4 regions of the Bradyrhizobium sp. B120 genome follow, and region 1 is predicted to be linked to each of the others. Evidence: predicted binding sites of a transcription regulator. Region 1 holds the regulator's gene; each other region holds the start of a gene.
The links. Region 1 encodes LexA, which represses DNA repair genes until DNA is damaged. Its sites were predicted from a motif close to TGTTCNNNNTGTGTTCNG; they were not measured.

Region 1 (7,868 bases):
TGTGATTTCCGCTTTCGCAGGACCCCGTAGTAGCCGCAGCGCGTGCTGCCGGATACCTTCGTGTTCCGGTTGTGTTCCGCTAGGCGGCCGACGGGGGCTTCCGCTAGCTTTGTGGCCCGGCAGGGATCGCAAGCGGAATGGCGGAGCAGGGCACGACGCCGGGCGGCAGACGCGGCTACGCGGGGACTTGGCCGCCGCGCGCGGCTGCGCCGGTCGGTGGCTACGTTCCGGTGCGCACCAGCATCTGGCGGCCGCTCGTCGAGACATTGCGGCAATGGGTGCGCGCGGAGACGGGGGCCGGGCGGCTGTTGCCGTGGGTGCCGGTGGCATTCGGCACCGGGATTGCGTTCTATTTCGCGGCCGAGCACGAGCCGGTCTTGTCCGTCGCGGCGTCAGTCGCGATCGCGCTCTGCCTGCTGGCACTGCTGCTGCGGCGGCATCGGGTGTTTGCCGCCGTGGTGATGCTGGCCGCGGTTGCCGCGGGCTTTGCGACGGCGACATGGAAGACCGCGCGGATCGCCCATGGCGTGCTGGCGCGCCCGATATATTCCGTGGCGCTGACCGGTTTTGTCGAGACGCGCGACGTCAGAGAGAAGACCGACCGCTTCGTGCTGCGCGTCGTCACGATGGAAAGCCAGCGCGAGGCGCCAAAACTCGAGCGCGTCAGGCTCTCGGTGAAGAAGGGCACCGCGCCCGACGTCGGCAGTTTCGTCGAATTGAAGGCGCGGCTGATGCCGCCGCTCGGGCCGCAGCGTCCGGGCTCCTATGATTTCGGCCGCGACCTCTATTTCCAGGGGATCGGCGCATCCGGTTTCGTGATGGGCGCGGTGAGGACCAGGGAGCCGCCGGCAACTGGTGGCCTTGCGTTGCGCTATGCCGCCTTCATGCAGTGGCTGCGCGATGCCATCGACGCGCGGATCCGCACCACGCTGGACGGCGACCAGCGCGCGATCGCAACGGCACTGCTCACCGGCCGGCGCGATGCGATCACGACGCCGGTCAACGACGCGATGTTCATCTCGGGGCTCGGCCATGTGCTGTCGATCTCCGGCTATCACATGGCGGTGGTCGCGGGTGTCGTGTTCTTCACGATCCGCGCGTTGCTTGCGCTGTTTCCGGCGCTGACGGCCGGGCACCCGATCAAGAAATGGGCGGCGGCGGCCGCGCTCGTCGCGGCGGCGTTCTACCTCCTGCTGTCGGGGGCGGAGGTCGCGACCCAGCGATCGTTCTTCATGACGGCCGTGGTGCTGATCGCGGTCATCGTCGACCGCCGCGCGATCACCTTCCGCACGCTGGCGGTGGCGGCGCTGATCGTGCTCGCGATCGCGCCGGAGGCACTGGTGCATCCGAGCTTCCAGATGTCGTTTGCGGCGACGCTCGGGCTGGTGGCGCTGGTGCAGATCGGGCTGCCGAACCTGCTGGCGTCACCAGATCATTCGGCGACCGCACGGGTAGCGCTGTGGGGCGGGCGCGAGCTCACGATGCTGATGCTGGCCTCGCTGGTCGCCGGGCTCGCGACGACGCCCTACGCCGCGTTCCATTTCCACCGCGTGACGCCCTACGGGCTGCTGGCGAACCTTGCGGCGATGCCGGTGGTGTCGGCGGTCGTGATGCCGGCCGGCCTGCTCGGGCTGCTCGCCATGCCGTTCGGCTTCGACGGCGTGTTCTGGGCGATCATGGGGTTCGGCATCGACTGGATGATCCTGGTGACGCAATGGGTCGCCGCGCTGCCGGGCGCGGTCGGCCGGATGGCGGCGTTCGGAATCGGGCCGATGGTCGTGGCAAGCGCGGGCCTCATCCTGCTCGGGCTGTTGCGGACGCCGCTGCGTTGGTCGGGTGCCGTGCTGCTGGTGGTGGCCTCGGTCTGGGCGGTGCGGGTGCCGCAGCCGGACGTGCTGGTCTCAGCCGACGGTCGCAACGTTGCGGTGCGGGGCGGCGACGGCCGGCTGCATCTGATGCACAGCGCGAAGGACGCATTCCTCGTCAAGGAGTGGCTGGCGGCGGATGCCGACGCGCGGACTGCGACGGACTCGTCGCTCGGCGAGGGCGTCTCCTGCGATCCGAGCGGCTGCGTGACGCAGGGTCCCGGCGGCGCCTTCGTCGCGCTGGCGAGCCGGCCCGAGGCGCTGGCCGACGACTGCGAGCGTGCGGTGCTGATCGTGAGCGCGCGACCGGCGCCGAAGGATTGCGCGGCCTCGGTGATCGATGCCGAGCGGTTGCGGCGCCACGGCGCGCTGGTGCTGCGGCGCATCAGGGACGGCTACGTGATCGATGCGGTCAAGCCCGGCGGGATCGACCGGCCGTGGTCACCGGCGGTCCCCGGCGACGGCGAGAGTGAGACCACGCTGCGCACGCCCGCGACCGCTCCGCGGCCCGCCGTCGACGCGACGCCGGCCGAAACCGATTTGCAGGGCGATGATTAACCGTTGTCGGGCGAGGGCCCGGTCGGCAGCTCGAACAGGCCGAGATGGTATTCGTCGGAGTCAGGGCCGGCGTCGGGCTTCTTGACGAGGGTGAAGGAAGCCTCGGGGAATTGCTCCCAGACCTTCAGGTCGTCAGCCGTCACCGTCAGCCAGCCGAACCGGAACATGTAGCGGCCCGGCTCCGTGACGCGTCCAGCCTTTTGCCATGTGACCTTGTCGACCACCACGCACGTCCTCCGTGCCCGATGATGCGCCAAGGCGCGTGTCGACGCAATTCTCCAGCTGCGCCCCGGAACCCGGCGTCCGGGGTCGCTCGAAATCGCTTAGGTCATCCGCCGCCGGACAGCTCATTCCGCGGCGACGATGCGTTCAACCCAAAAACAGCGACGCAAATGCGGAGGGCCGCCGCTCCACCACCTTCGGCTTCTGCTCGACCGGCGGATGCAGTGCCGGCAATTGCAGCACGCTGACGCGTTGTCCCTCGACCAGCTGGGTCACCAGCACATGGCTGCCGTCGGGGAATTCGACCGCGTCATGATGGCGATCGGGAACGTCGGGCTCGACTTCGTTGAACACGCCGACGCGGAAGTTCATCGTCTTGGTCCAGATCCAGCGGCTGTCGTAGCGAACGTTCTCGGCGAAAGCGAGCTCGGTGCCCGGCAGCATGCAGACCGCGACAGTGGGATCGGTCTCCGAAGCAAAGCCGCGGGTCGACGTGCCGCGGAAAGTCGTGGTGATCAGCGTCTCTCCAACAATGGCGGGGCGCGACGCCACGGCGTGCAGACTATAGTCACACATCGGATGGCTCCTCTAATCGAGGTAGCGACCCGTGCCTCTCCTTGAGGCATAGGGCCTCTACCAGAGTGGACGATAGCGAACGAGTGTCTCCTCGTTTCTGGGCGATTGTACGACTGGTCGCCCAACGCTCCCGATCACAAACACGCGACGCTGCGTGAGAGGTATCGGAGCGCATCGGGCAAACAGCACGTTGCGCTATCATTCAAGGAACGATCCGATGTGTTGCTCGTTCCCCGCCGCCGCAAGTATTTGAAATTCAGTATTTGCGATAGAGGCCGATCAGCTTGCCCTGGATGCGGACCCGGTTCGGCGGCAGGATGCGCACTTCATAGGCGGTATTGGCCGGCTCCAGCGCGATCGATGCGCCGCGGCGGCGGAAGCGCTTCAGGGTGGCTTCCTCCTCGTCGATCAGCGCCACCACGATGTCGCCGGTGTTGGCGACGTCGTTGCGCTGGATCAGCGCCATGTCGCCGTCGAGGATGCCGGCATCGACCATCGAGTCGCCGCGCACTTCCAGCGCATAGTGCTCGCCGGAGCCGAGCATGTCGGGCGGTACGCTGATGGTGTGGCTGCGGGTCTGCAGCGCCTCGATCGGCGTACCGGCGGCGATCCGGCCCATCACGGGGACCGCGACCGGACGGTTGCCGTCGTCCTCGGCGATCGGCGGCGAGCTGGTGCGCTTGCCGAGGGTGCCTTCGATGACGCTCGGCGTGAAGCCGCGGCGGCCGTTGCCGCCGCCAGCCGAGAGTTCGGGCAGCTTGATGACTTCGATGGCGCGGGCGCGGTTGGGCAGGCGGCGGATGAATCCGCGCTCTTCCAGCGCAGTGATCAGGCGGTGGATTCCGGACTTCGAGCGCAGGTCGAGCGCATCCTTCATCTCGTCGAACGAGGGCGGTACGCCGGCCTCTTTCAGACGTTCATTGATGAAACGCAGAAGTTCGTACTGTTTGCGCGTGAGCATCTCGAGTATTCCCCCGGTTGGTAGCGTCGTTCGATTCCGAGACTCTTCAGGTAGGCCTGCAGGCGGGGCCTGACCTCAGGAGCACGGTGCTCATCACAAGCGCTCCCTCGCGGCCTCCCATTTGTACACACCAGTACTCGAAACAAATCATGAACGGACACTATATGTTCGATATGTGTTCCGCAACCACTTAATTTCCGGTGAACGCATCCGGCGAGCGCTCAAGCGATGCGGTCTGCGCCGTCACTCGGGCAGTGTCAGGATCTCGCATTCGCTGCCTTTGACGGCGGCAGGCGCAAACGGCGGACGCACGAGAAGTGCCCGTGCCGCAGCGAGATTCCCGAGCAGCGACGAGTCCTGCTGTGTGACCGGCGTTGCGATCAGCGTGCCGTCCTCGCGCGCCTCGATGCGTGCGCGCAGATAGTCCTCGCGCTGGTCGTTGGCGGCGAGGTCGCGGCCGAGCAATGCGCTCTCGCGGCGATGACGAACAGCTTTTCGGCCGCTCAGTGCCCGAATCAACGGCACCAGAAACAGGAAGGCGCAGACATAGGAGGACACCGGATTGCCGGGCAGGCCGATCACCCGCATTGCGCCGAGCCGGCCATGCATCATCGGCTTGCCGGGTCGCATCGCAATCCGCCAGAACGCCATCTGAACGCCCTCGGCCTCCAGCGACTGCTTGACCAGGTCGTGGTCGCCGACCGAGGCGCCGCCGGTCGTGATCAGGATGTCGGCACCGGTCTCGCGCGCCCGGCGGATGCCGGCGGTGGTGGCTTCCACCGTGTCGGCGGCAACCCCGAGATCGACGGTCTCGGCGCCCTCGGCGCGCGCCAGTGCCCGCAGCGCGTAACCGTTGGAATAGACGATCTGGCCGGGCCCGGGCGTCGCGCCCGGCATCACCAGCTCGTCGCCGGTCGCCAGCACCGCGACCTTCGGACGACGGTGCACCGCGAGGTCCGGATAGTTCATGGCGGCCGCCAGTGACAGCGCGCGATCGGAGAGGCGGCTGCCGGCGGCGAGCAGCACGTCGCCTTCACGGAAGTCGACGCCGGCCGGGCGGATGTGCCGTCCGGCGGCAGCTGGCTCGGTGATCGTGATGTGGTCGCCGTCGACGGCGGTGTCTTCCTGGATGATGACGGCGTCGGCGCCATTAGGGATCACGCCGCCGGTGAAGATCCGCACCGCTTCGCCGGCGCCGACCGTGCGCTCGAACGGCCGGCCGGCGGCGACTTCGCCGATCACCTTGAGCCGGACCGTCAGATCACCGGCGTCGGCCGCGCGCACGGCATAGCCGTCCATCGCCGACATCGGCTGCGGCGGCTGGGTGCGCAGCGCGGCGAGGTCGCGCGCCAGGGTGCGGTGGTAGGCGGCATCGAGCGCCACCATCTCCTCCGGCAGCGGTTCGGCGCCGGCGAGGACGGCGGACAGGGCATCGGCAACCGGCATCAGGGCCACGCTCGGAGCTCCTTCAATCCTAATGTTCAATACCAAGTGCAGTCAGAGCCCGCGCCACGTCATCCGTCGATGTCACGTGGATGGCATGAAGGCCGCGCGCCCGCGCGCCCTCGATGTTGGCGGCCAGGTCGTCGAAGAACAGGATCCGCGACGCCGGCACGCCGATGGCTTTTACCACATGATCGTAGGCCTCGGCGTCGGGTTTCCGATGGCCGATCGTCGAGGACAGGAAGACGGTGCGGAAATGGCTGAGCAGCTCGGCATGGATGACCGAGAAATGCGCGACGTGGGCCGGATTGGTGTTGGAGAAGGCGTAGAGCGGCATCCGCTTCGCGGCGGTCGCGAGCAGGGGGGCGATGCCCGGCATCTCGCCGGTGAAGATCGCATTCCAGCCTTCGAGGAACTGCGCATCGGTGATGTCGATGCCGAGCGTCCGGCGCAGATTTGCGAAGAACGCCGCGTCGTCGATCCGGCCGATCTCGTGATGCTTGAAGCTGTCGTCGACGACAAATCGCGTGGCGAGGTCGGCCGGCGCGCAGCCGGCATGCTGCGCCCAGTGCGCCATCACCTTCTCGAAGTCGATGTCGAGCACGACGCGGCCGATATCGAACAGCAGCACGTCGACGGAATCGGGAGAGAGTTGCGAGGTCATTGCGTGAAACCGTGTACGAGAATTGCGGGCGGGCGGCAATGTCCCCGATTTGTGCGGCAGGCATGCGACGACGGTGGCGGGGTGTCGTCCCTGCGAAAGCAGGCTCACGGCCACGCCAAACTTTCAATTCCGCGCTTCTCAGGGTGACGGTGATAGAGACGAACTCGAGATCTCCCCAATCGTCGTCCTGGCTTTCGCCAGGACGACACCGAATGTGTGGCGCGGCCTGCATCCCGTCGTCCCTGCGAAAGCAGGGACCCATAACCACTGGGGCGTGTTGTTAAAGAGGGCCGTGGCCCCAGCGTCGCGCAACGATCACCTTCGGTGGTTATGGGTCCCGGCTCAAGGCCGGGACGACACCGAATTTGTTGCACGATCCGTGAAAAGACACCTGCCGCTAGGGCGTCAGGACCACACGACTTCACCGTCCGCATTGCGCGCTCTCGTCAGTCCCGCACGCAGCGTCCAGCGCATCTCGACCCACGTTCGTGGCGACCGCGAAGCGCCCCTCGATCGACTTGCAGGCTGCCGGGCAGACCTCTCACATCCTGGACAGCGCCAGGCCAAGGTAGGCGATCAGCGCGCCGGTGCTGAGGATGACGACGACGAGCGCCTGCTCTGAACGTGCCTGCAGGGTTTTTCGGCTCACGGCGATGACGCTCCATCCTTCAAGATCATGCTGTCCAACTAACGTCGGCTGATATCCGTTCCGGTTCCTGCCCGGGAACTTTCATCAATGTCGGCTGCCTCGGCATGGCGCGTCTCGTTGCAGGCCAGAAACGCGCAACGCCGCCCGCATTGAAATAGGACGGGCGACGTTGGTTCTAGCCCCAGGAGGAATGGCAAAATCCTGACGTTATGGATACGCGCGAGCGAGCAATAAGGTTCAGTCTTCGACCCGTATGAATCCGGTAACTCCGAAGGAACAAAGGAAAGCGCCGGGGCGAGGTCTAGGATGGTGTGACCAAGTTGCTCTGGCCTCAGCGTGTACCCCCTCGCTGGGGCCCTTCTTTGAGCAGCGATCTCGATGAGCGCGGCTAGCAATGCAAGCCGGCCCCGATGCGGACTCACCGTTCGCCCAGATCGATCTGCGTCAGAATACCCTGCCGCAGCGCGAGGCGGACCAACTCGATATCCGTGCCGACGCCGAGCTTGTCCTTGATCAGGGAATGCAGGTTCGCGACTGTCTTGGGGCTGAGATGCAGTGCCTCGGCGATCTCGTCGGTGGTCTTTTCCGCAAGCAGCATGCGCAGCACCTCGAACTCCCGCGCGGTCAGGAGGTCGGCGGCTGCGCTCTCGCCGGCGAGGTGGCTGAGCGCGAGTTCGTGGTCGATGTCCGGGCTGATCGCGATCTTGCCCGACAGCGCGTCCATCACGGCGTGCACCAGCGTCTCCGGCGGGCTGGTCTTGGTGACATAGCCGCTCGCGCCGGCGCGGATCGCCTGCACGGCAAACGCCGCGTTCTGGTGCATGGTGAACACCAGGATCTTTGCCCGCTTGTCCCACTGCCTGAGGCGCCGGATGGCCTCGATGCCGCCGATGCCGGGCATCGACAGGTCCATGATGACGAGGTCGGGCC
Region 2 (7,868 bases), 950 kb from region 1:
GTCCATCGTTAGCAGGCTGAAGCCGACGAGACGCAATTTCAGCTTTGCTAACATGTCCGGCTGAGCATGAAACTGGTCGAGCACCCAGATCAACTGCAGCTGATCGTTTGGATCAGGGTCAAACCACAATTCGATGATGTCGAACGACTGGCAATAATCGTTGAACGCGAGGTCCTTCCAAGTCGCGCGCTTCGCGGACGGGGAAATCCAATCCGACCAATGATTCCCCGGCTTCTGGCCCGCTCGCACGCCGAAATAGGCCGCCAGCTCTTGTGACGAAGGCAGCACGCCCCAGGCGAAGCGAAATGAAAGCGGAAGCACCGCGTCGCCCAGACCTGCGCGTTTCAGGTCGAGCCCGGATGGATTACCCAAGATCAGGCGCTTCACCGCTTCAACTCACCGAACACCGGCTACAAAACCAAACGGGCGCCGAAGACGTCGGCAACTCAACGTCCTCAGCGCCCGCTTGCAGCGAAATGATTTGATCGTTCGAGCATGATCTTTTCGGAAAACCGCTTCGCACTTTTCCGGATCATGCTTGAGGCTTACTCCTCGGCGGGCTCTTCGCCCTCGGCGTCGCGCTCGGGCGTACCGGCAAGGATCTGCTCGGCGATCAGGCCGGAGTTCTGGCGGATCGCAGCTTCGATCTTGGCGGTGATGTCGGGATTCGCCTTCAGGAACGCCTTGGAGTTCTCGCGTCCCTGGCCGAGCCGCTGGCTGTCATAGGAGAACCAGGCGCCCGACTTCTCGACGATGCCGGCCTTGACGCCGAGGTCGAGGATTTCGCCCATCTTGGAGACGCCCTCGCCGTACATGATGTCGAACTCGACCTGCTTGAACGGCGGTGCCAGCTTGTTCTTCACCACCTTGACGCGGGTGGTGTTGCCGACCACCTCGTCGCGCTCCTTGATCGCGCCGATGCGGCGGATGTCGAGACGGACGGAAGCATAAAATTTCAGCGCGTTGCCGCCGGTCGTGGTCTCCGGCGAGCCGTACATCACGCCGATCTTCATGCGGATCTGGTTGATGAAGATCACCATGGTGTGGGATTTGTTGATCGAGGCGGTGAGCTTGCGCAGTGCCTGGCTCATCAGGCGCGCCTGCAGGCCCGGCAGCGCATCGCCCATCTCGCCCTCGAGCTCGGCCTTCGGCACCAGCGCCGCAACCGAATCGATCACCAGCACGTCGACCGCACCGGAACGCACCAGTGTGTCGCAAATCTCCAGCGCCTGCTCGCCGGTGTCGGGCTGCGAGATCAGGAGTTCGTCGATGTTGACGCCGAGCTTGCGCGCATAGACCGGGTCGAGCGCGTGTTCGGCGTCGATGAAGGCGCAGATGCCGCCCTTCTTCTGGCCTTCCGCCACGGTGTGCAGCGCCAGCGTGGTCTTGCCCGACGATTCCGGCCCGTAGATCTCGACGACACGTCCCTTCGGCAGACCGCCGACGCCGAGCGCAATGTCGAGCCCCAGCGATCCCGAGGACACCGTCTCGACATCCATCGAACGGTCGTTCTTGCCGAGCTTCATCACCGAGCCCTTGCCGAACTGACGCTCGATCTGGGAGAGCGCGGCTGAGAGGGCCTTGGACTTGTCCATGGAGGATCCTTCGACGATACGCAGTGCAGTAGCGGACATTTGGGATGTGCTCCTTATGGCGGGGATTCGCTAGCGGGAAAACGGGCGATGCGATCAGGCGGAACGCGTTTGTTGATAGGAACCTCGTACCACGTTTGTTCTGTGTTCGCAATATGTTCTTTTCGGCGTGTCAGCGTGGTCCGCGTTTAAGCCCCTGTGTCTTAGTTTGAATTCTAGAGTGTCCTGATTCCGATTAAGCGAACGGAAACCATAGCTTAGCCAATGTTCTCAGTAGGACTACCGAGAAGGCCTATTCACCGTTCTGGGCTTATAAATTTCGATTGGACGCCATCCGTTCCTTGCTCGGGGTCGTCCCGCTCGGCGGATTTAGAGGCGGACGGAAAGGACCTGCGACCGACGAATGCCAGGAGAGCGCCGGGGATAGCGAGTGGTAGGGCGTATACCAAGAAAGTTGCCTCAGTCCCGATGCATTCCGCGTCGCCAGTGCACGAGCTAAGAACCGACAAATATATTGCCGAAGATACGAATCCGAGCGCTCCCATTAGCGCGGTTGCCCCAACGTAGAACGCCGTCATTCTGGCGATTGTCATCTAATTCTAGCCTTAGAGGCCGCCTCCTCGCTCGCGAATCGAACGGCCCGCTTCCGCGTAGCGTCAGCACCATCGGCGACGGCAACGCGGTGAGGCGCCGAGGCAACGCGGTCCGGATTGATCGCCGTGATAGCCAATTTGGGACATGTCCCGTGGCACAAATTGTATAGGCTTCCAGCTATCAGGATTTTGCACACCGTCCTGGGGCTAGGGCCAGCGCCGTCCGCAAGCATTTCAAGCGGGCGGCGTTGTGCTGTCAGGCATCAGCCCAAATGAAACCGGGCGGATCCGAGTGCGCCGACGGGAGCCGTTGTCGAAGCGTCTGGCCTGCGGCGCGGCGCGATCCGTAGTTCTCCGGGGCAGAACAAAGTTCCGCGAGCAGGCGCCGCGACCTTCGTCTCGGCTGCATCGGATAATCAACGAGTCGCCGAAGGATTTGGCGACGCCGGATCACCATTGGCACAATCTGCATACTACCTTGGTACCCCTCCTGACGCCCAAAAAAACTACGTAGCGTTCACGGGAAGACTCGGGTTCCGGCAGTGTTCGTAACATTGACTTGTCCGGCCGACGCACCGATTGCGCATCGCGAGGCAAGGCGACGCTGCCGGCGAACGGATCCACTTCGGGATCCGCAACGACGCCCAAACGGGCGCGACGATTCACTCCATCCTTTGACGGGTGTTAATCATTAGTACAACCTTTGATTTAAATATCGACGACCGCCATTCATTCGCGGAACCGTTCCAGATGATTCACAAGGGCGTCGAATTCAGCGTCACGCAGCTCATGCCCGGCGTCTGGAAATGGCGTTTCCAGATCGGCGATCGGGTCTTTACGGGCAAGACCGAAGCCAAACTCGACCTGTTAGCGATCCGCCGCGTGCAGCTGCGGATCGACCGCGAGCTGAACAATCTCGGGCTCGGACGGACCCGCGGACACCGCGATCAGGATTGAGGCGCAGCCTGTCCGGCAAGCCGGCAAGGCTTCAGTCCGCGCTTGCCAGCCGCCGCATCGTGAACTCGATGTCGCCGCCGGGCAGCTCGCGCCAGCTCTCGACCGCGCTCATATAGGCGGCCTTCGGGTAGCGCTTGAGAAAGTCGCGCGCCCGCAGGCGGGCCTGGTCGCGCGGCAGGCTGAAGGTCTCGCGCAGATAGCCGTCATCCGGCTTGCGCCGTGCGGCCATCCGGCTGGCGAGATCGCGCGGACGAAACACCATTGCCGCAACTCCGGAATAGAGCCCCGTTCCGATTGAATCGGAACCGGGCTCTAGATTCTAGTTTTGACGCGTTTTCTTCCCGCGAACCGGTATCCACTTCGCTCGAAAACGCTCCAACTGACGACGCCCCCAATATAGGGGGACGCCGGCAAAATCCGAGTCTGCAGGAAGCGGACGAAGCCGCCCCGAACGGGGCTTACTGGCTGCGCTGCGCGGAGCCTCCGGGCTGCGCGGAGCTTCCGGTCTTGGTCTTCGGCTTGGCGGGAGGATGGGCCGCCGCCTTGGGCGGCGCATCGCTGCGCACCGCGCCCCAGGGATCGGCCGATCCCTTGGCATCCGGAATCTTGCTCAGCGAGTTCTTGTAGGCCCGGTCGTTGATCGCATCCTGATCCTTCTCATCTTGGGTCTTGGTCTTGACCTCAGGCATCAGATTGACGTTCGGCATTTGCGCATAGGCCGGTGCCGACAGCAGCACCGCAACCGCAACTGCGCCCAAAACTCTCATAAGAACGCTCCCTGCATTTTCGTCAGCGGTATATCACCCCAAGAAAGCCGCCGCCAAGCGCGCCCGCCCCTGCCCTAGAGGTGGTCTGACTTGCAGGATTTCGGCGACTGCGTCCAGTCGTCCCAGATCGGCCCGCATCGCGTGCAACTGCCGAGCGCAAGCCCGATCGCGATCACGCCGCCCAGCAATACCAACCTGCGGAACATGGACGCCCCCACCACTGACGAGGGGCATTTGGGCGCCAAAACTGGGGCATTTTCAAGCCGGGCACGGTGCTTGCAACGCCGCGCGAGCGCGTCGGACAGCAGCGCCGGCGCGCCCGAGCACAACGCCGGCGCAACGTCCGCGCGATGGTTTGACCGGGCGGCCCCCCAAACTACACTGCGCAACAAAGCAGAAAAGGAATCGACGACATGACTTTGGCGATGAGCTGGGACGAATGGACGCGGCACGACGGAACGGCGCTCGCCGAGCGCGTCCGGAACGGCGAGCTGACGCCGCGGGAGCTGGCGGCGCAGGCTGCCGCCGCCGCAGCCAAGGTCGATCCCGCGCTCTCCGGCATGGTCGAGCTGTTCGACGACGTGATCGCCGATCCCGCGCGCGACGGCGCCGATCTCAACGGGCCGTTCGCCGGCCTGCCCTTCCTGATGAAGGATCTCGGCCCCACGCTGAAGGGCCGGCTGCAGGAGATGGGCTCGCTGATGATGCGCGGCAACCGCGCCACGGCCGACACCTTCCTGACGACGAAGCTGCGCAAGGCCGGCCTCAATCTGATCGGCCGCACCACCACGCCGGAGTTCGGGGTCTGCAGTTCGGCCGAGAACCCCGCGGTCTATGTCACGCGCAATCCCTGGAACACCGACTACACCACCTGCGGCTCGTCGGCCGGCAGCGCGGCGATGGTTGCCGCCGGCGCGGTGCCGATCGCGCATGCGACCGACGGCGGCGGCTCGATCCGGATTCCCGCCGGCGTCAACGGCAATATCGGGCTGAAAGTGTCGCGCGGCGTGTTCTCGCTCGCACCGCATCTGTCCGATCTCACCGGCCTCGTCTCGATCCAGGGCTGCCAGTCGCGCTCGGTGCGCGACACCGCAGCCTTTGTCGATAGTTGCCGTGGCCCGGCGCCCGGCGAGTTCATGCCGTTCTGGACACCGCCGGAGCCTTATACCGCGATGATCGCGCGCGACCCCGGCCGGCTCAGAATCGCGCTGTCCCACACCTGGGGCGATTATCGCGCGACGCCGCACATCGCAGCCGAGCTCGAGCGGGTCGGACGTTTCCTCGAGAGCCTCGGCCATCAGGTCGATTACGCACTGCCGGCGATCGACTACGCGGAAGCGTTCGCGGCGCAGACCACCTGCTACATCAGCAATTTCGCCGTCGTGATCGGCAACATGCTCGCGGCGCGCGGACTGACGCGGCCGCCTTCGGACCTGATCGAGCCGATCAATATCCGGATCTGGGAGCATGGCCGCGACTTCAGCTTCGCCGACCGCGCCCGCATGCAGGCGGTGTTCAACACCACGGCGCGCGGCTTCGGCGCCTTCTTCGCGGATTGGGACATCATCCTGACGCCGATCACGGCGCTGCCGACGCCGAAGATCGGCACCACGGAATATCTCACCATCAGCGACAACCCGTCGGTGCTGGACTGGTTCGGCAATCTCTGGCGCAACTTCGCCTTCACGCCGCTCGCCAATCTCTGCGGCATCCCGGCGATCTCGCTGCCGCTCGCGACCAACGAGCACGGCCTGCCGCTCGGCATCCAGGCGATCGGCAAGCAGGCCGATGACGGCCTCTTGCTGCAACTCGCCGCCCAGATCGAACGGGCGATCGACGGCAAGTGGAATGACGGCAAGCGGCCTGGCGTGCATGTCACGCGCAACTAGGCAATAAATCAGCAAGCAAGAACATCAGCGGAGGGAACGGAACGTCATGCAGCAGGCCGGTGAATTCGGGATCGACGACGCGAAACGCGTGCTCGGCGACGTCTTTGCGCCATGGGTGCAGGATCTCAATCTGTCGATCGAGCAGTTCGACATCGCGCCGCCCGCCGGCAGCGATGCCGACTGGCAGCCCGGCGCCATCCTGCGCATGCCGTTCTCGGAGCGGTTGTGCCGCAATGGCGGCATCGTCTGCGGCCAGGCCCTGATGGCGTTCGCCGACACCGCGATGGTGCTGGCCAATCTCGCGGCCAACAAAGGCTATCGTCCGATGACGACGGTCGACCAGACCACGCATTTCATGCGCGCGGTGACCGCGTCCGATGTGCTGGCCGACGCCCGCGTGGTCAGGCTCGGCCGCACCATGAGCTTCGGCCGCGTCACGCTATCCTCCGCCACCGACAACAAGCCGGTGGCGATGGTGTCGAGCGCGTTCGCGATGCTGCCTGGATAACTACTTGCCGAGCACCGCCTCGGCGGCGTTGACGATGCTGATGGTCGGATTCTTTCCGCAATAGGTGCCGAACTTCTTGGCGTTCTCGACGAACACGTCGGTGTCGATGATCGCCTCGTCCGAGTCGCCCTTGTACCAGCCATCCATCCAGACCAGCACCATCTTGATGGTGTCGTCGCCGCCTTCGACGAACTGCTTGCAGGTCATGGTCGAGAGATCGAGCACGGTGGCGTTGGCCGGCGCGGACGACAGCGCGAGTGCAGCGGCAAGCATGATCGAGGCAGTGATCTTCATCGCAATCTCCTTGGGCAATGATCTGAAAATGAACAGGCGCCGGAAGCCCGGCGCGTCCGCTCGCGACCTCGTAAGCGAAGCGTCGCGGCGAACGCAAGCATGACATCGCGCGCGCCTATCCGCACGTCGTTTCGGTGCACGGATTGAGAATTCGTGTTTCTGATTTGTGACGGCGCCGCGCTGAAACGTGATGAGATCAGGGTGTGTACTCAAAAATCCAGTGTATGCGGGCGAGGATAGCGAAGCCCGTGTCGCTCTCAAAAGCCGACATCGGCGATGCTTTGGGGAATGTCCGCCCAGGGCCAGAAGCGGACCTTATCGCAAAGCCGCGTCACTCATCACCGGCTTGCAGCGGATGTAATTGATCGGGAAAATTGGCGTCAAGTTCTCGCCAAAGAACGTCGTCGACAAGAACTTCGTCATGCCCCCTATACTCCTTGTTGCCATCACGCCACCATTCTTCACACCAAATGAATGGCTCTCCCAACAAACGGTCTCTCAGTCTCCACTTGTGGAAATTTTGCGTCAAACCAAAGCGCTCCACTCCGTCGGCCTGCGGACCAAATGGCCTTGACGGCGTTTCGTACCACGACACGCGCTGAGCACGACCAAGGATGTTGACGAAATAGTAAGCACTATCGAACTTGAGAGTTGCGGCGATTGCCGGTTTCGCACGGCACGCCACGGGAATGAACTCGACTTGGCCTAGGGCCCAATCATCGATCACCGCGCGCGCTCGCTCAGAGAAAATGAAGTCGCCCCTGGACATGTGAAACATATCAGGCAGTCTGGCGGAGGCAGCTTCGAAGGTGAGAGACTTCGGAAAATAAGACGCTGGGATAGGAAGGTTCTGACGAATAAATTGCGTCGATCCCGTGACCATCACCGATGCATCATCGAGATCAAAGATTGTTCCGTTAAAGTGTATCGGATCGAATTTGTAGACCATGGCGCGCCCCAATAACCCCCGAGCTTACTTGCTGCTCGGCACGCAATGTCCGCTTTGGGCCAAAAACTGACTTCTATCCGCGCCGGCCTCAGGTCTGCTTGGGGCCAGAAGTGGAAATCGAGCATTCATTGTTCACGTTGGAAAATCCGAACGCGTTCGTTTCCAACCCACTTGCCAACGAATTCAACATCCCCCTTATCAGTGCTCGCAAACTGACCTGTGATGTAGAAGTGCCGTTTTTCTACGACCAGTAGTGAATTCCGAGAGACTTTGCCGCCGCACATCCAGCCGCCGATATTGACGACAAAGGTCTGCCCTT
Region 3 (7,868 bases), 360 kb from region 1:
GAGAGACCAGGGATGAGGTTGACGATCGCGAAGGCCGGCGTGGTGGTGGTGGCATTGGCCGTCTTGGGGGCCGCCTGGGCCCATGGGCCGACCCGCCAGAAGGTACGGGAATCCATCGAGATCGACGCGCCGCAGGCCAAGGTGTGGGCGGTGATCGGCAATTTCCAGGACATGAGCTGGCTTGCCGGTATCGCCAAGACCGAGGGCGAGAAGGGCAACGAGATCGGCGCCACGCGACGGCTGACACTGGCGCCCGGCATTACCATCGACGAGGAGCTCTACAAATACGAGCCCGAGATGATGAGCTATTCGTACCGGATCACGGCTGTCGACGTGAAGGTGCTGCCCGTCACCAATTACTCCTCGACGCTGTCGGTGTCGCCGGCCCCCGGCGGCAAGGCGAAGCTGGAATGGGCCGGCGCGTTCTATCGCGGCTTTCCGAACAACGATCCGCCGCCGGAGCTGAACGACGAGGCCGCGGTGAAGGCGGTGAGCGAGCTCTACCGGGGCGGGCTGGCGGCGCTGAAGAAGAAGATCGAGAGCGGAAGCTGAGAGGGCGTGAACCCTTACCGGTCCGTCCTTGCGAGGAGCGTCAGCGACGAAGCAATCCATGTTTCCGTTCTGCGGCGCTGTGGATTGCTTCGCTTCGCTCGCAATGACGTTGATCCAGTCGCTTGTGTGGGGCCCCTGAGCATGCGCGCGATCGCGCTGCTGGCGCTGCTCGCCGGTCTCAGTGGCGCGCGCGCCGAGGAGGCCTTTGTCACCAACCAGCTCAGCGACGATCTCACGGTGGTCGATCTTTCGACCTCGAACCCGGTTGCGACCATCGCGATCGGCGGCAAGCCCGCGGGTGTTGCCGTCAGCAACGACGGCCGCTTCGCCTATGTGACGAGCCCCGATGCCAAGGCGGTCACGGTGGTCGACGCGTCGGCGCGAAAGGTGGTCGGCCGGGTCGACGTCGGCGGCGGGCCGCTCGGCATCGCGGTGGCGCCCGACGGCGCAACCGTCTATGTCGCCGACTGGTACGCTGCCGCGGTGCGGGAGATCGATACCAAAGAGCAGCGTGTCGTCGCCAGTCTCGCGGTCGGTGCCTCGCCGTCGGGGCTTGCCGTGACGCCGGACGGGCGGCTGCTGCTCTCCGCCGACCGCGACGACGACAGCGTGTCGATCACAGACATTTCCGCGCACGAGCGGCGAGGGATCGTCAAGGTCGGGACCCGTCCGTTCGGTGTCACCATCGATGCCGAAGGCAAGCGCGCCTACACTGCCAATGTCGGCTCCAACGACGTCTCGGTAATCGACATTGCGACCGCGCGCGAGATCGGCCGCGTCCAGGTCGGCCTGCGCCCCTATGCCGTGGCGCTGGCGCAGGGCCGCGGCTTCGTCACCGACCAGTATGACGGCAAGGTCAGCGTGTTCGACCTCGCGACCTTGCAGCCCGTGAAGCGGATCACCGTCGGCGATTACCCCGAGGGCATCGAGGCGACCGCCGACGGCAAGCGGATCGTGGTCGCCAACTGGGAGAGCAACACGCTGAGCGTGATCGATGCCAGCGAGTTGAAAGTGATCGGCGAGGTCAAGGTCGGCGACGGCCCGCGGGCGTTCGGGGCGTTTCTGAGACGGACGGAGTAGGTGCGAGGCAAGGTGCGCAGGGTGGGCTGGCCACCCTACGATTGCTTCGCTTGCCGGGTGACTTGCTCGTCACGATTGGCCTTGGGTATAAGGCAGCCGGACAGGAACCCACCCGATGCCGGTCGATCAAATCCAGCTCAGCAAGTTCTTGAGCTTCGTGCTGCGGCACAAGCCCGATGAGATCGGCTTGACGCTCAGTGCTGACGGCTGGGTCAACATCGATGAGCTGGTTGAAAAAGCCAACGCGGCCGGAACGAGGTTTAGCCGCGCCGACCTGCTCGATGTCGTCGCGACCAGCGACAAGAAGCGGTTTTCGATCTCGGCCGATGGCCGCGATATCCGCGCCGCGCAGGGGCATTCGATATCAGTGGAGCTTGGCTTGCCGCCGCAACAGCCGCTGTCGATCCTGTATCACGGGACCGCGACGCGGTTTGTCGACGCGATCCTGGTGGAAGGCCTGAAGCCGCAGGCACGCCAGCAAGTGCATCTGTCCGCTGATGAAGCGACAGCCCTGCGCGTCGGTCAACGTCACGGCAAGCCCCATATTTTCAAGGTCGATGCAGGCGCGATGCACGGGAAGGGATTCAAGTTTTACCGGGCGGACAATGGCGTATGGCTGACCGACCACGTGCCGCCGCAGTTTCTCGGGCAGTGACGGAGGGCGGATGACGCTTCGCCAATCCGCACGACGACCTCTGCACATCGGCATGCGCCGGTGCTATAATCTCAGCGAACAAGGGAAGACAGGGAGGATGCCATGCATCACACCTTGGTGCCCAGCGACCGCGTCGAGCATGTCTGCGTGTTCGGGCGCGATGGCTCAAAGCTCGGATCGATCGAGCGGCTGATGCTCGACAAGGTGAGCGGAACGGTAGCCTACGCCGTGATCAAGACCGGTGGCGTGCTCAGCAGCCACCACCACTATCCGGTCAAATGGACGGCCTTGAAATTCGATCCCGTGCGCCAGGCCTTCGAGGCCGAGGTGACGCTGGACGATCTGCGCACCGGCCCATCCGAGTTCGACGGCGACGAATTCGACTGGGGCGACCGCTCGCACGCCTATACGCACCCGAATTATTGGGCGGTGTAGCGCGGAGGTGAAGGGGACAGTTGTTGTAGCCCGCATGAGCGAAGCGACATGCGGGAGCCATCCACTTGTTCTGCCCACAGTCCCGGATATCGCTTCGCTCATCCGGGCTACTTGCTCCTGCATTTCTGGTAGCTTTCATCAGCGGCGTATCATCGTTGCTTAGTCAAGGCAGACCCATGCCCCAATTCAAGCCCGCCGGCTGGCCTTCCGTCATACCGCGTATTGTTACGCGCGACCTCACCGGCCTGGCCGAATTCCTGAGAGACGTTTTTGATGCGAAAGGCGAAGTCCGGTCGGGAGCGCCAACGGAAATTCGCATCGGAGACTCGATCATCCTGATCAGCGACGGCGGAGGCGTCCGCGAGGCCATGCCGGCCTTTCTCTATGTGTATGTCGAGAACACGGACGAGACCTATCGGCGGGCGCTCGCGGCCGGCGCCGAATCGATCGAGGCCCCTGCGGATACGCCTTATAGCGACAGGCGCGCGATGGTCCGGGATTCCTGGGCAAACGTCTGGCAGATCGCCACCTACGGCGGGAGATAGGACGTGAGCTGGGCTCGGATTTGGTTTCGACCGCGTGCACGACCATCTCGTGATCGCCTACCTTAAAGCTGATCCGCCATACCCGCGATAATTCCGGCATCTGCTCCCACTCGCCCCAAGCCTTGGCCAAGTCTTTTCGTATGGCTGGGGTCAGCCCTGGAAGCGCACCATCCGGAATCTGCGCAAGCGCCTGTGGTGCAAAGCCCTTGTAGTTGCTGTAGCTGCCCTGCACGGCACACGTCGACCCTCGGTAGCTCGCGACATATGTGTACAGAGGCACTCCTGCTACTCCGCCGCCTCGCTCGCTGAGCTCTTCCGCGGCTTGCTGTTCGCCTTCTTGAGCACCGGCGCCAAAAACTTGCCTGTATAGCTCCTCGGCGCTTTCACGATGTCCTCCGGCGGGCCCCAGGCGACGATCTCGCCGCCGCCGTCGCCGCCTTCGGGGCCGAGGTCGATCACCCAGTCGGCGGTCTTGATGACTTCGAGATTGTGCTCGATCACCACCACCGTGTTGCCCTGGGCGACCAACTCGTGCAGCACCTCGAGCAGCTTGGCGACGTCGTGGAAGTGCAGGCCGGTGGTCGGCTCGTCCAGGATGTAGAGCGTGCGGCCGGTGGCGCGCTTTGACAGCTCCTTGGCGAGCTTGACGCGCTGGGCCTCGCCGCCGGACAGCGTGGTGGCCTGCTGGCCGACATGGATGTAGTCGAGGCCGACGCGGTGCAGGGTCTGGAAGGTCTCGCGCACGCGCGGCACCGCCTTGAAGAACTCGGCGGCTTCCTCGACGGTCATGTCGAGCACGTCGGCGATGCTCTTGCCCTTGAACAGCACCTCGAGGGTCTCGCGGTTGTAGCGCTTGCCCTTGCAGGTGTCGCAGGTGACGTAGACGTCGGGCAGGAAGTGCATCTCGATCTTGATGACGCCGTCGCCCTGGCAGGCCTCGCAGCGGCCGCCCTTGACGTTGAAGGAGAAGCGCCCGGGCTCGTAGCCGCGCGCCTTCGCCTCGGGCAGGCCTGCGAACCATTCGCGGATCGGCGTGAAGGCGCCTGTATAGGTCGCGGGGTTCGAACGCGGGGTGCGGCCGATCGGCGACTGGTCGATGTCGATGATCTTGTCGATGTGCTCGAGGCCCTCGATGCGGTCGTGCGGGGCGGCGCCTTCGCTGGCATTGTTCAGCTTGCGCGCGATCGACTTGTAGAGCGTGTCGATCAGCAAGGTCGACTTGCCGCCACCGGAGACGCCGGTCACGCAGGTGAACAGGCCGAGCGGGATCTCAGCCGAGACGTTCTTCAGATTGTTGCCACGGGCGTTGATGACCTTGATGGTGCGCCGGTGGTTCGGCGGCCGCCGGTCGGGCACCGGGACCGAAAGCTCGCCGGTCAGGTATTTGCCGGTCAGCGAGTTCGGGTTGCGCATGATCTGGTCGGGCGTGCCCTCGGCGACGATGTGGCCGCCATGCATGCCGGCGCCGGGACCGATATCGAGCACGTAGTCGGCGAGGCGGATGGCGTCCTCGTCATGCTCGACCACGACCACGGTATTGCCGAGGTCGCGAAGCCGCTTCAGCGTGTCGAGCAGGCGGGCGTTGTCGCGCTGGTGCAGGCCGATCGACGGCTCGTCCAGCACGTAGAGCACGCCGGTCAGGCCCGAGCCGATCTGCGAGGCCAGGCGGATGCGCTGGCTCTCGCCGCCGGACAGCGTGCCCGACGATCGCGACAGCGTCAGGTAGTTGAGGCCGACGTCGAGCAGGAAGGTCAGGCGCTCGCGGATTTCCTTCAGGATGCGCGCGGCGATCTCGTTCTGCTGCGCATTCAGCGCTTCCGGCACGGTCTCGAACCACTCGCCGGCGCGCCTCACCGAGAGCTCGGAGATCTCGCCGATATGCTTGCCGCCGATCTTGACGCACAGCGCCTCCGGCTTCAGCCGATAGCCGTTGCAGCCGGCGCAGGGCACGTCGGAGAAATACTTGCCGAGCTCCTCGCGCGCCCATTCGCTCTCGGTCTCGCGGTAGCGGCGGTTGATGTTGGTGACGACGCCCTCGAACGGTTTCTTGGTGTCGTAGGAGCGGACGCCGTCCTCATAGGAGAACTTGATCTCGTCGTCGCCGGAGCCGTGCAGCAGCGCGGCCTGCACCTTCTTGGTGAGGTCCTTCCACTTGGTATCGAGCGTGAATTTGTAGTGCTTGCCGAGCGCCGTCAGTGTCTGGATGTAATAGGGCGAGGACGACTTCGCCCAGGGTGCGATCGCGCCCTTGCGCAAGGTCAGCTCCTTGTCGGGGATGACCAGGTCTTCGTCGATATGCTGCTCGACGCCGAGGCCGCCGCAGGCCGGGCACGCGCCATAGGGGTTGTTGAACGAGAACAGGCGCGGCTCGATCTCGGGGATCGTGAAGCCGGAGACCGGGCAGGCGAACTTTTCCGAGAACAGGATGCGCTCGGGGCCGCTCTTGTCGTGGATCTTCGCGGTCTTCTTCTTGTCCTCGGCCGGTGCCGCCGTCGGCGCATCGGCATACTCGATCACCGCGAGGCCCTCGGCGAGCTTCAGCGCAGTCTCAAAGCTTTCCGCGAGGCGCTGGGAGAGGTCGGGGCGCACCACGATGCGGTCGACCACGACGTCGATGTCGTGCGGGAATTTCTTGTCGAGCGCGGGCACCTCCGATAGCTCATGGAAGGTGCCGTCGATCTTGACGCGCTGAAAGCCCTTCTTGAGGTACTCGGCGAGCTCCTTCTTGTACTCGCCCTTGCGGCCACGCACGACCGGCGCCAGCAGATAGAGGCGGGTGCCTTCCGGCAGCGCCAGCACGCGGTCGACCATCTGCGAGACGATCTGGCTCTCGATCGGAAGGCCCGTGGCCGGCGAATAGGGCACGCCGACGCGCGCCCACAGCAGGCGCATGTAGTCGTAGATCTCGGTGACGGTGCCCACGGTGGAGCGCGGGTTCTTCGACGTCGTCTTCTGCTCGATCGAGATCGCCGGCGACAGGCCGTCGATCTGGTCGACATCGGGCTTTTGCATCATCTCAAGGAACTGGCGCGCATAGGCCGACAGCGACTCGACGTAGCGGCGCTGACCCTCGGCGTAGATGGTGTCGAACGCGAGCGACGACTTGCCGGAGCCGGACAGGCCGGTGAACACCACGAGCTTGTCGCGCGGAATCTCGACGTCGATGTTCTTCAGATTGTGTTCGCGCGCGCCGCGGATCGTGATGGCGCGCGATGAGGAGCCGGCGGTCTGTTGGCGCTTCGCCTTGAGCACTTCATCCATAGCGACATTTCCGGGCGCATGATCGGGCGCCTTTTGGGCGCGCATCGCCGGTGCTGCCGGGACCTTGCGCCGATGGGTGAGAAGACTGGAACGTAGGAAGAACGGCCGACAATTTCCAGTGCTGAGTCGCGTCCATCAACGGATAGTTTGCCTGTTGGCAGCAGCCGTCAGCAGGATGCGGTTCCCAGACGCAAAAAGGCCGGCGCGAGGCCGGCCTTTCCGAGACCCTGAGGTCTGTTTTTCGCTCAGTACTTGGCGACGATCGGGCCGCCGAAGTGATAGTTCACGCCGAACTGCACGGTGTGCAGGTTGATGTCGGCAGACGGAATGCCGAAGTAGGTCTCGCCGCCGAGGCTGCGATACAGGTACTCGCCCTTGATCGACCACTGCGGCGCGATGAACGCCTCGATGCCGGCGCCGACCGTCCAGCCGGAGTGGAAGTTGCTCTGCGAGACGCTCACGCCGCCAGCGCTGAGGGTGAGCTTGTTGTCGGCCCAGGCGTAGCCGCCGGTGCCGTAGAACAGCACCTTGTCGACGGCGAAGCCGATGCGGCCGCGCGCGGTGCCGAGCGAGTCGATCTTGCTCGTCGCGGTGATGCCGAAAGCGGTTGCGGACGCATTGACGTCAGCCCAGGCGCCGTCAGCCTCGAGGCCGTACACGATGTTGCCGGCCTGCCAATTGTAGCCGATGGTGCCGCCGCCGAAGCCGCCTTCCATCTTCGGGTTGCCGGAGTCCTCGCTGGCATAGCCACCGAAGCCGCCGATGTAGAAGCCGGTCCAGTTGTAGATCGCGGCCGGCGGCGGAGCCTTCACGTAAGGCGCGCGTGCCGCCATATCGGCGGCCATTGCCGGTGCAATTGCGCTGAGGGCAAACATGCCGGCCGATGCCAGCAAAACATTCCTGATTTTCAAAGTCCCAGTCCCATTTTCTTGTTGTCCCTTCAAACATTGAAGGGAACGTCACAGCAGTGTCGTGTGACGCTCGCGCGTTTCTACATAGAAATCTCGGAAGTTGTGTATCCGTGAAACCACAATGCACGGAAAATGGCTCGGCGAGCGCGCGCTTGCCCGCAAGAAAAAAGCCGGCGCAGGGCCGGCTCTTGTGTTCGCTGTGCAGGTGCGGCGTGCGACCGCCGGTAGCTCAGTATTTCGCTGATACGACCGGGCTCGGCGGGTTGAAGTGGTAATTGATGCCGAGCTTGACGGTGTGGAACGTGTCCTTCCACTCCGAGCGATCGTTGATCGCGGGCGTGTACTGGATCGGCGCGACCTTGCCGAGATCGATGTAGTTGTACTCGAGCTTGGCCGACCAGTTGGCGGCGAACATGTATTCGACCCCGG
Region 4 (7,868 bases), 350 kb from region 1:
CCCGGCATTGTAACGATGCAGGATATCGCCGACCGCGGCGCCGCCGCTCGCGAACCACAGCGTGGCACCGTCGGCGTAGCCGAGCCGGCCCTTGATGTCGCCGAAGCTGCGCAGCTCGGTGGTGTAGCTGTCGAGCACGCTCGGCGGTCCGACATTGATCACGCTGGAGCGGCCGTTGACGGCGGACCAGTGGTAATCGCCTTCGACGCCGAACACGACGGGGCCGGTCTGGACATTGTAGCCGATCACGCCGCCGAAAAAGCCGCCGCTGGTGTTGTAGGTTTGGGTGCCGATGAACGCCGCATCGTTCGGTGCGCCGAGATAGGTCTCGTTGCTGGTGCCCCAGCCGCCGCCGCCCTGGGCGCCGAGATAGAAGCCGTTCCAGCTGGTCGCGGGCGTCACAACCTGCGGCGTTGGGGAATGTGCGGCGAGGTCAGCCGCCGATACGGACGAAACGCTCAGCGCGGCGAGGCCGGCTGCGGCAACACAAAGCTGCTTCATGGAATCCATCCCGCTTCGAATCGATCAAGTGCGGGACAAGGCTACCATTCCAGGTTGCAATCGAGCGTGTTGCGCCCGCAACACCAGTAGCATTTTGATTTTATTGCATATTTTACGATTTATTAAGATTTAACCACGTTTGATTCGTGGCGGTGACCCGGCGCGCTCGGCTGCGCAACAAGGCGGCCACGCAAACAAAAAGGCCGGCGTGAAGCCGGCCTTTCGTCTGGATCAAATCCGTGTCGCGCGATCAGTAGCGCGCAACCACCGGGCCACCCCACTTGTAGTTCACGCGGACGGTGACGAGGTCGACGTCCTGGCGATCGCGGATGCTGCTGAACAGCGCGCCGGTCGGGGTGGTGAGGTTGTAGGTCTTGTCCTGCATGAACAGGTGGTCGTACTCGACACCAGCGGTCCAGTTCGGCGCGAAGCCGACTTCGATGCCGGCGCCGATGGTGCCGCCCCAGCGGGTGTCGCTCGTGCGGCCGGCAAGCACGCCGGTCGGCGTGAAGTAGGTGCTGAAGCGGTTGTCGGTCAGCGCCGCACCGCCCTTGGCGTAGAGCAGCACGTTGTTGACGGCGTAGCCGATCTGGCCGGTGAACAGGCCGAACGCGTCGATCTTGGTCTGGTTGGTGAACAGGCCCGGGAAGATCGCGCTGTTGTTGCTGCCCTTCAGGTCAGCCCAGTCGCCCTGCGCTTCGAGGCCGAACACCCAGGTGCCCGACTGCCAGCGATAGCCGATCTGGCCACCGGCAACGCCGCCGGTCGCATCATGGCAACCATCCGAGCCGAGCAGGATGCCGCCCGGGATCTGGTCCCAGCAATTGTGGCTCGAGCCCCAGCCGCCGTTGGCGCCGATGTAGAAGCCGCTCCAGTCATAGACGGCGGCGATCATCGGCGGCGGCGCCTTGGTGTAGGGGCGCGCAGCAAGATCGGCGGCCGCGGCCGGCGCAGCGAACGCAATCAGGACAACCGTAGCGAGCAAAAACTTCTTCATAATCAAACCCCCAGCTTCCCCATCGGCTTCCAAAGGTCCCGAAGCGCGATCTCAGACGCGAGCGCCCGTCTGATGGCTGGTACCTATATCCTGATTCAACCGGAAGCGCCGTCTCCCAAATGCAACACTCGGGGAAGAAGTGTCGACAAAGCAAGGCGTTGATTTAACTTACATTTTCATAAGGCGTCGGAGCCCGCTGGTGACCGGCAGCGAAATCGGCGGCCGCGCCATCGCCATCGGCCGCTTCTACGGCTGGTTGTGGCGAACAAAACTGGAACGGTGTCGGCTTCAATGCTATATCTTGAATATCGTGGATAACCGCGCGACGGCGAGGGCATCGAGCCGGCACCGGCCGTATAGGTCATTCGCGACGCCTGCAAGTAAGTGGCGATGGTTGAGAGTGGCGGCCGATGTCCGGCGCCCGGTTTTTGAGTGGAGATGATGCGATGGCGGGAAGCGTGAACAAGGTGATCCTGGTTGGAAACCTCGGCAAGGATCCGGAGATCCGGCGGACGCAGGACGGCCGTCCGATCGCCAATCTTTCCATCGCCACCTCGGAAACCTGGCGCGACAAGGGCACCGGCGAGCGCAAGGAAAAGACCGAGTGGCACCGCGTCGTGATCTTCAACGAGGGCCTCTGCAAGGTCGCCGAGCAGTACCTGAAGAAGGGCGCCAAGGTGTACATCGAGGGTCAGTTGCAGACCCGCAAATGGACCGACCAGAGCGGCGTCGAGAAGTACTCGACCGAGGTGGTGCTGCAGGGCTTCAACTCCAACCTCACCATGCTCGACGGGCGGGGCGGCGGAGGCGGCAGCTTCGCCGATGATGGCGGCGGCAGCGATTTCGGCTCGTCCGGTCCGGTCAGCTCGGCACCGCGCCGTGCGGTCGCCGCCGGCGGCGGCAGCCGCAACAGCGACATGGACGACGACATCCCGTTCTGACCGCCAGCCGCGGTTTCGACGATTCCGTCAGGCGCCGTTCCGGTGAAGATTCATTTCCCGGAGCGGCGGTATAATGCGGCAAGGGTGGGTTCTTGTGTGGATTATGAGGATAACCTCATATCCATCTGATCATATTTCACTAACATCCGGTGGATCGCGCGAGTTCCTCAGACTTTGACACAGGCTAATGTGAATGATATTTACATTGGCCTGCGGCGAGTGACGCCTCGCCGTGAGCTTCACTCGAGGGCTGCCATCATGAGCCTCGCGCCATTGCTCGACGCTGCGCCTGCGATCCCGCTCCATGCCTTTGCCGCGATGGCTGCGTTCGTGCTCGGCTCCATCCAGCTCGCCGCACCGAAGGGCACGCTGCCGCACCGGACGCTGGGCTGGATCTGGGTGATCCTGATGCTGGTCGTCGCCGGGAGCTCGTTCTGGATCCACCAGATCCAGCTGGTGGGCCCGTGGAGTCCGATCCACCTGCTGTCGATCTTCTCGCTGGTCATGCTGGTGCTCGGCGTGACGGCCGCGCGGAGCCACAACGTCCGCCGTCACAAGTTCACGATGATCGGCATTTTCTTCGGCGCGCTGGTGATTGCCGGCCTGTTCACCTTCGTGCCCGGGCGGATCATGCACGCAGTGGTGTTCGGGCACTGAGGGAAGCGAAATCGCGAATGGTGAGCGGCGAATAACGTACCGGGAACCCGTGTTCCATGCGCAATTCGCCGCTCACGATTCGCTTCCCGGGCCAAGCCGCGGCCGAAGCCGCAAACAAGCCCGTAAGTACATGAAAAAACGAAGGGAAAAACGGCTTGCCGGAGCCGCGCAAGGGTGGTTATCAGGCCCCTGATGGTCTATATGATTCCCTAGCAGAACTGACCGGATTTCCCCTTTGTCCGAACCCGAAGACGACAAGCCCGGCGAGCCGCCGGTGCCCTCAGATATTCGTCCCGTTTCCATTCTCGACGAGATGAAGAAGTCCTACCTCGATTACGCGATGAGCGTGATCGTGTCCCGTGCGTTGCCCGATGCGCGCGACGGGCTCAAGCCGGTGCACCGGCGCATCCTCTATTCGATGCATGAGCAGGGACACACGCCGGACAAGAAATACGTGAAGTCCGCGCGCGTCGTCGGCGACGTGATCGGTAAATATCATCCGCATGGCGACCAGTCGATTTACGACGCGATGGTCCGCATGGCGCAGGACTTCTCGCTGCGCGTGCCGCTGATCGACGGCCAGGGCAATTTCGGCTCGGTCGACGGCGACCCGCCGGCGGCCTATCGATATACCGAGGCACGGCTGACCAAGGCGGCGCTTGCCGTTCTGGCCGACATCGACATGGACACCGTCGATTTCCAGCCGAACTACGACAACTCGGAGAAGGAGCCGGCGGTTCTGCCGGCCCGCTTCCCGAACCTCCTGGTCAATGGCGCCGGCGGCATCGCCGTCGGCATGGCGACCAACATCCCGCCGCACAATCTCGGCGAGGTCGTCGACGCCTGCGTGGCGCTGATCGACAATCCGGCGCTCACGATCGACGAGTTGATCGACATCATTCCCGGACCGGACTTCCCGACCGGCGGCATCATCCTGGGCCGCCAGGGCATCCGCTCGGCCTACCATCTCGGCCGCGGCTCGATCGTGATGCGCGGCAAGGTGGCGATCGACACCATCAGGAAGGATCGCGAAGCGATCATCATCACCGAGATTCCCTATCAGGTGAACAAGGCGACGATGGTCGAGCGCATCGCCGATCTCGTCAAAGAGAAGAAGATCGAGGGCATCGGCGACCTGCGCGACGAGTCCGATCGTGACGGCTATCGCGTCGTCATCGAGCTGAAGCGCGAAGCGGTGCCCGACGTGGTGCTGAACCAGCTCTACCGGTTCACGCCGCTGCAGACGAATTTCCCAGCCAACATCCTGGCGCTGGATTCCGGCCGTCCGCAGACGATGAATCTGAAGGACCTGCTCACCATCTTCGTCGCGTTCCGCGAGCAGGTGGTGACCCGGCGGACCAAGTTCCTGCTCGGCAAGGCCCGTGATCGCGCCCACATTTTGGTCGGCCTTGCGATCGCCGTCGCCAACATCGATGAGATGATCCGTGTCATCCGAACCTCGCCCGATCCGAACACCGCGCGCGAGGCCCTGATGTCGCGCGACTGGCCGGCGCGCGACGTCGAGGCGATGATCACGCTGATCGACGATCCCCGGCATCGCATCAACGATGACGGCACGCTCCGGCTGTCGATGGAGCAGGCCAGGGCCATCCTCGATCTCCGGCTGCAGCGCCTGACCGCACTGGGGCGGGACGAAATATCCGAGGAGCTCGACAAGCTCGCGGCCGAGATCGCCGACTATCTCGACATCCTGCGCTCGCGTGCCCGCGTGCAGGGCATCGTCAAGACCGAGCTCGCCGAGGTGAAGCAGCAGTTCGCCACCCCGCGCAAGACCGTGATCATCGAGCAGGAAGGCGAGGTCGAGGACGAGGACCTGATCCAGCGCGAGGACATGGTCGTCACCGTGTCGCATGCGGGCTACGTCAAGCGCGTGCCGCTGTCGACCTACCGGGCGCAGCGCCGCGGCGGCAAGGGCCGCGCCGGCATGCAGACCCGCGACGAGGATTTCGTCTCGCGGCTGTTCGTGGCCTCGACCCACACGCCGGTGCTGTTCTTCTCGTCGCGCGGCCAGGTCTACAAGGAGAAGGTCTGGCGGCTGCCGATGGCGGCTCCCAACGCGCGCGGCAAGGCGCTGATCAACATCCTGCCGCTGGAGCAGGGCGAGCGCATCACCACCATCATGCCGCTGCCGGAGGATGAATCCTCCTGGGGCAATCTCGACGTGATGTTCGCGACCACCAGCGGCACCGTTCGCCGCAACAAGCTGTCCGATTTCGTCGACGTCCGCCGCTCCGGCATCATCGCCATGAAGCTCGGCGAGGGCGAGGCGATCGTCGACGTGCAGATCTGCACCGAGCGCGACGACGTGCTGCTGACCGCCGCCGGCGGGCAGTGCATCCGCTTCCCGGTCACCGATGTGCGCGTCTTCACCGGCCGCACCTCGATGGGCGTGCGCGGCATCGCGCTGGCCGAGGCCGACAAGCTGATCTCGCTGGCGATCCTGCGCCATGTCGAGACCACCTCGGACGAGCGCTCAGCCTACCTGAAGATGCGCCGTGCGGTGGCCGGCGAGGCGACGGCCGAGGAGCCCACGGATGCCGAGGGCGAGGAGATGACGAACGCGATCCAGCTGTCGCAGGAGCGCTACGCCGAGCTGTCGGCGGCCGAGCAGGTGGTGCTCACCGTCTCCGTCAACGGCTTCGGCAAGCGGACCTCGTCCTACGAGTACCGCACCACCGGCCGCGGCGGCAAAGGCATCGTCGCGATGAGCGTCAACAACCGCAACGGCAACCTGGTGGCGTCGTTCCCGGTCGAGGACGCCGACCAGATCATGCTGGTCACCGACAAGGGGCAGCTGATCCGTTGCCCGGTGGCCGACATCCGCGTCGCCGGCCGCTCGACCCAGGGCGTGATCGTGTTCGATACCGCCGAGGACGAGCATGTGGTCTCGGTCGAGCACATTCCGGAGGAAGAGAACGGCGCGAACGGGAACGGCGAGTAGGGCCGTTCCCGAACGTGGTTCGTTGCATGCGGCTCGAGGTTGGGGCCCCACCAGGTTGATGCCTGATTGCCTGTGCGTTTCGGGCCGCGCCTTCGCGTCGTTTGGCCGAGATTCGAGAACGTGCGTCTCTGTTCGAAGGGCGCCCCGTTCAGGGCGCCTGGGGGGCAGACAGCATTTTGAACAGAACGCTATCGCCGTCTCGTTGCGCTGTTTCGCGTGACGTCGCGTAGCCGTGCACGAGCTCCAAATCGCCTTCGGAAACATGCCATTTCCAGCGAGTGGGCTCTTTCTGCGCACTCACGATAACCTCCAGGAGGCGAACGCGGGTTTGTTTGGCCATCTTGCCGACATGCGTCTTGGTTGGCTCGCTTGCGAGCGCGCCCAATCTGGTCGCGCAGGAGTTATTTCTTCTTCCTCGGCGGGGGAGGATTGATCTCGGCGATCTTGCGCAGGCAATCGGCTTCGGTGTCGTGCGGGCCGGTCACGAATGTTCCGCTGACTTTTGTGGAATACCAACCTGACGTCACGCCGAGGCGCACGGACTCTTCAATCTTGACGTGACGAGGCGAGAGATTTTGCATGAAGGTCTTTCGGTGAGTGCGTTTGAGTCTGTCTCGAACGCACGGGGGAGGCTTTCAACCATCCGACTGGAACATTCGTCGGGTTCGCCTCGCGCTGGCAAGCCGCGCCAGCCGGCAAGCGTCGTCGTTCCTGCGCGCGATTGCTGCAAATAGCCAGCACTTTCTCGCGCTATACGGGTATTTGTCCGATCAGGCAGATCGTACCTTGTATTCGACCGCATCGTCGCCATGTCGATAGGACAAACAGGGAATGTATTTCGAATGAAGCTTCGCGTCGGATTCGAAATGCACTACGAGTTCCCCCAGCCGACGCCCATGATCATGGTGCTGGGCACGCATTTCACGCGCGCGTCCGATATCATCGTCCCCGACCACCTGACCACCACCCCCGCGGTGCCGATCACGCCGTATCGCGACGGGTTCGGCAATTGGTGCAGCCGTATCGTTGCGCCGGCCGGTCCGATGCGCCTGGCGGCCGACGGCGTCGTGCGCGACAGCGGCGCGCCTGATCCGGTGTTTGCTTCGGCCGGCCAGCACGCGGTCGAGGACTTGCCGGCGGACACGCTGGTCTATCTGCTGGGCAGCCGCTATTGCGAGACCGACCGGCTTTCAGAAATCGCGTGGAAGCTGTTCGAGGGCACGCCGCCGGGCTGGCCGCGGGTCCAGGCCATTTGCGACTTCGTCCATCGCCACATCGCTTTCGGCTACGAGCACGCCCGGGCCACCAAGACGGCGCGGGAGGTGTTCGACGAAGGCAAGGGCGTGTGCCGCGACTACGCGCATCTCGCGATTGCCTTCTGCCGCTGCATGAACATTCCGGCGCGCTATTGCACCGGCTATCTCAGCGACATCGGCACCCCGCTGCCTTGGGCGGCTGGCGATTTCGCCGGCTGGTTCGAGGCCTATCTCGGCGGCCGCTGGCATATGTTCGATCCGCGCAACAACGTGCCGAGGATCGGCCGGGTTCTGATCGCACAGGGACGGGATGCCTCCGACGTTCCGATTACCCAGACGTTTGGGCCAAACACGCTGATCTCGTTCAAGGTCTGGACCGACGAGGCCGCTTCATGACGGATGATCCCCAAGTCCTCAGCTCGCAAGAGTTCGCCTCCCTGGTCGAGGTCGGCAAGGGCGAAGCGCAACGGGAGATTCCCCAGTTGCACGGGGAGCGCCTTGTCGGTCTCGGCTACGCAGTCAGACGGCTCGGTGAACTCGGCCTGACCGCATCC

Region 2: recA (recombinase RecA) is a predicted target of LexA. The motif match lies at 1,738-1,755, and genes of this name have one in related genera.
Region 3: uvrA (excinuclease ABC subunit UvrA) is a predicted target of LexA. The motif match lies at 6,615-6,632, and genes of this name have one in related genera.
Region 4: ACOIX3_RS19695 (single-stranded DNA-binding protein) is a predicted target of LexA. The motif match lies at 1,760-1,777, and genes of this name have one in related genera.

Annotation. Positions count from the first base shown of each region.
Region 1 is NZ_CP185242.1:4,683,024-4,690,891, reverse strand. It holds gene ACOIX3_RS21435 (L-2-amino-thiazoline-4-carboxylic acid hydrolase) at 1-30, shown strand, start outside; gene ACOIX3_RS21430 (ComEC/Rec2 family competence protein) at 138-2,423, shown strand; gene ACOIX3_RS21425 (hypothetical protein) at 2,420-2,647, opposite strand; gene ACOIX3_RS21420 (hypothetical protein) at 2,793-3,221, opposite strand; gene lexA (transcriptional repressor LexA) at 3,478-4,182, opposite strand; gene glp (gephyrin-like molybdotransferase Glp) at 4,426-5,637, opposite strand; gene ACOIX3_RS21405 (HAD family hydrolase) at 5,657-6,289, opposite strand; gene ACOIX3_RS21400 (response regulator) at 7,357-7,868, opposite strand, start outside.
Region 2 is NZ_CP185242.1:5,636,364-5,644,231, forward strand. It holds gene ACOIX3_RS26180 (hypothetical protein) at 1-387, opposite strand, end outside; gene recA (recombinase RecA) at 546-1,634, opposite strand; gene ACOIX3_RS26190 (hypothetical protein) at 2,936-3,142, shown strand; gene ACOIX3_RS26195 (hypothetical protein) at 3,174-3,404, opposite strand; gene ACOIX3_RS26200 (hypothetical protein) at 3,601-3,909, opposite strand; gene ACOIX3_RS26205 (hypothetical protein) at 4,000-4,326, shown strand; gene ACOIX3_RS26210 (amidase) at 4,323-5,798, shown strand; gene ACOIX3_RS26215 (PaaI family thioesterase) at 5,845-6,306, shown strand; gene ACOIX3_RS26220 (HdeA/HdeB family chaperone) at 6,307-6,600, opposite strand; gene ACOIX3_RS26225 (hypothetical protein) at 6,932-7,549, opposite strand; gene ACOIX3_RS26230 (hypothetical protein) at 7,675-7,868, opposite strand, start outside.
Region 3 is NZ_CP185242.1:4,323,824-4,331,691, forward strand. It holds gene ACOIX3_RS19650 (SRPBCC family protein) at 13-552, shown strand; gene ACOIX3_RS19655 (cytochrome D1 domain-containing protein) at 694-1,632, shown strand; gene ACOIX3_RS19660 (RNA 2'-phosphotransferase) at 1,748-2,287, shown strand; gene ACOIX3_RS19665 (PRC-barrel domain-containing protein) at 2,390-2,722, shown strand; gene ACOIX3_RS19670 (VOC family protein) at 2,899-3,267, shown strand; gene uvrA (excinuclease ABC subunit UvrA) at 3,553-6,528, opposite strand; gene ACOIX3_RS19680 (outer membrane protein) at 6,774-7,403, opposite strand; gene ACOIX3_RS19685 (outer membrane protein) at 7,669-7,868, opposite strand, start outside.
Region 4 is NZ_CP185242.1:4,331,747-4,339,614, forward strand. It holds gene ACOIX3_RS19685 (outer membrane protein) at 1-501, opposite strand, end outside; gene ACOIX3_RS19690 (outer membrane protein) at 752-1,498, opposite strand; gene ACOIX3_RS19695 (single-stranded DNA-binding protein) at 1,945-2,439, shown strand; gene ACOIX3_RS19700 (DUF2306 domain-containing protein) at 2,698-3,096, shown strand; gene gyrA (DNA gyrase subunit A) at 3,332-6,058, shown strand; gene ACOIX3_RS19710 (hypothetical protein) at 6,460-6,639, opposite strand; gene ACOIX3_RS19715 (transglutaminase-like domain-containing protein) at 6,901-7,710, shown strand; gene ACOIX3_RS19720 (hypothetical protein) at 7,707-7,868, shown strand, end outside.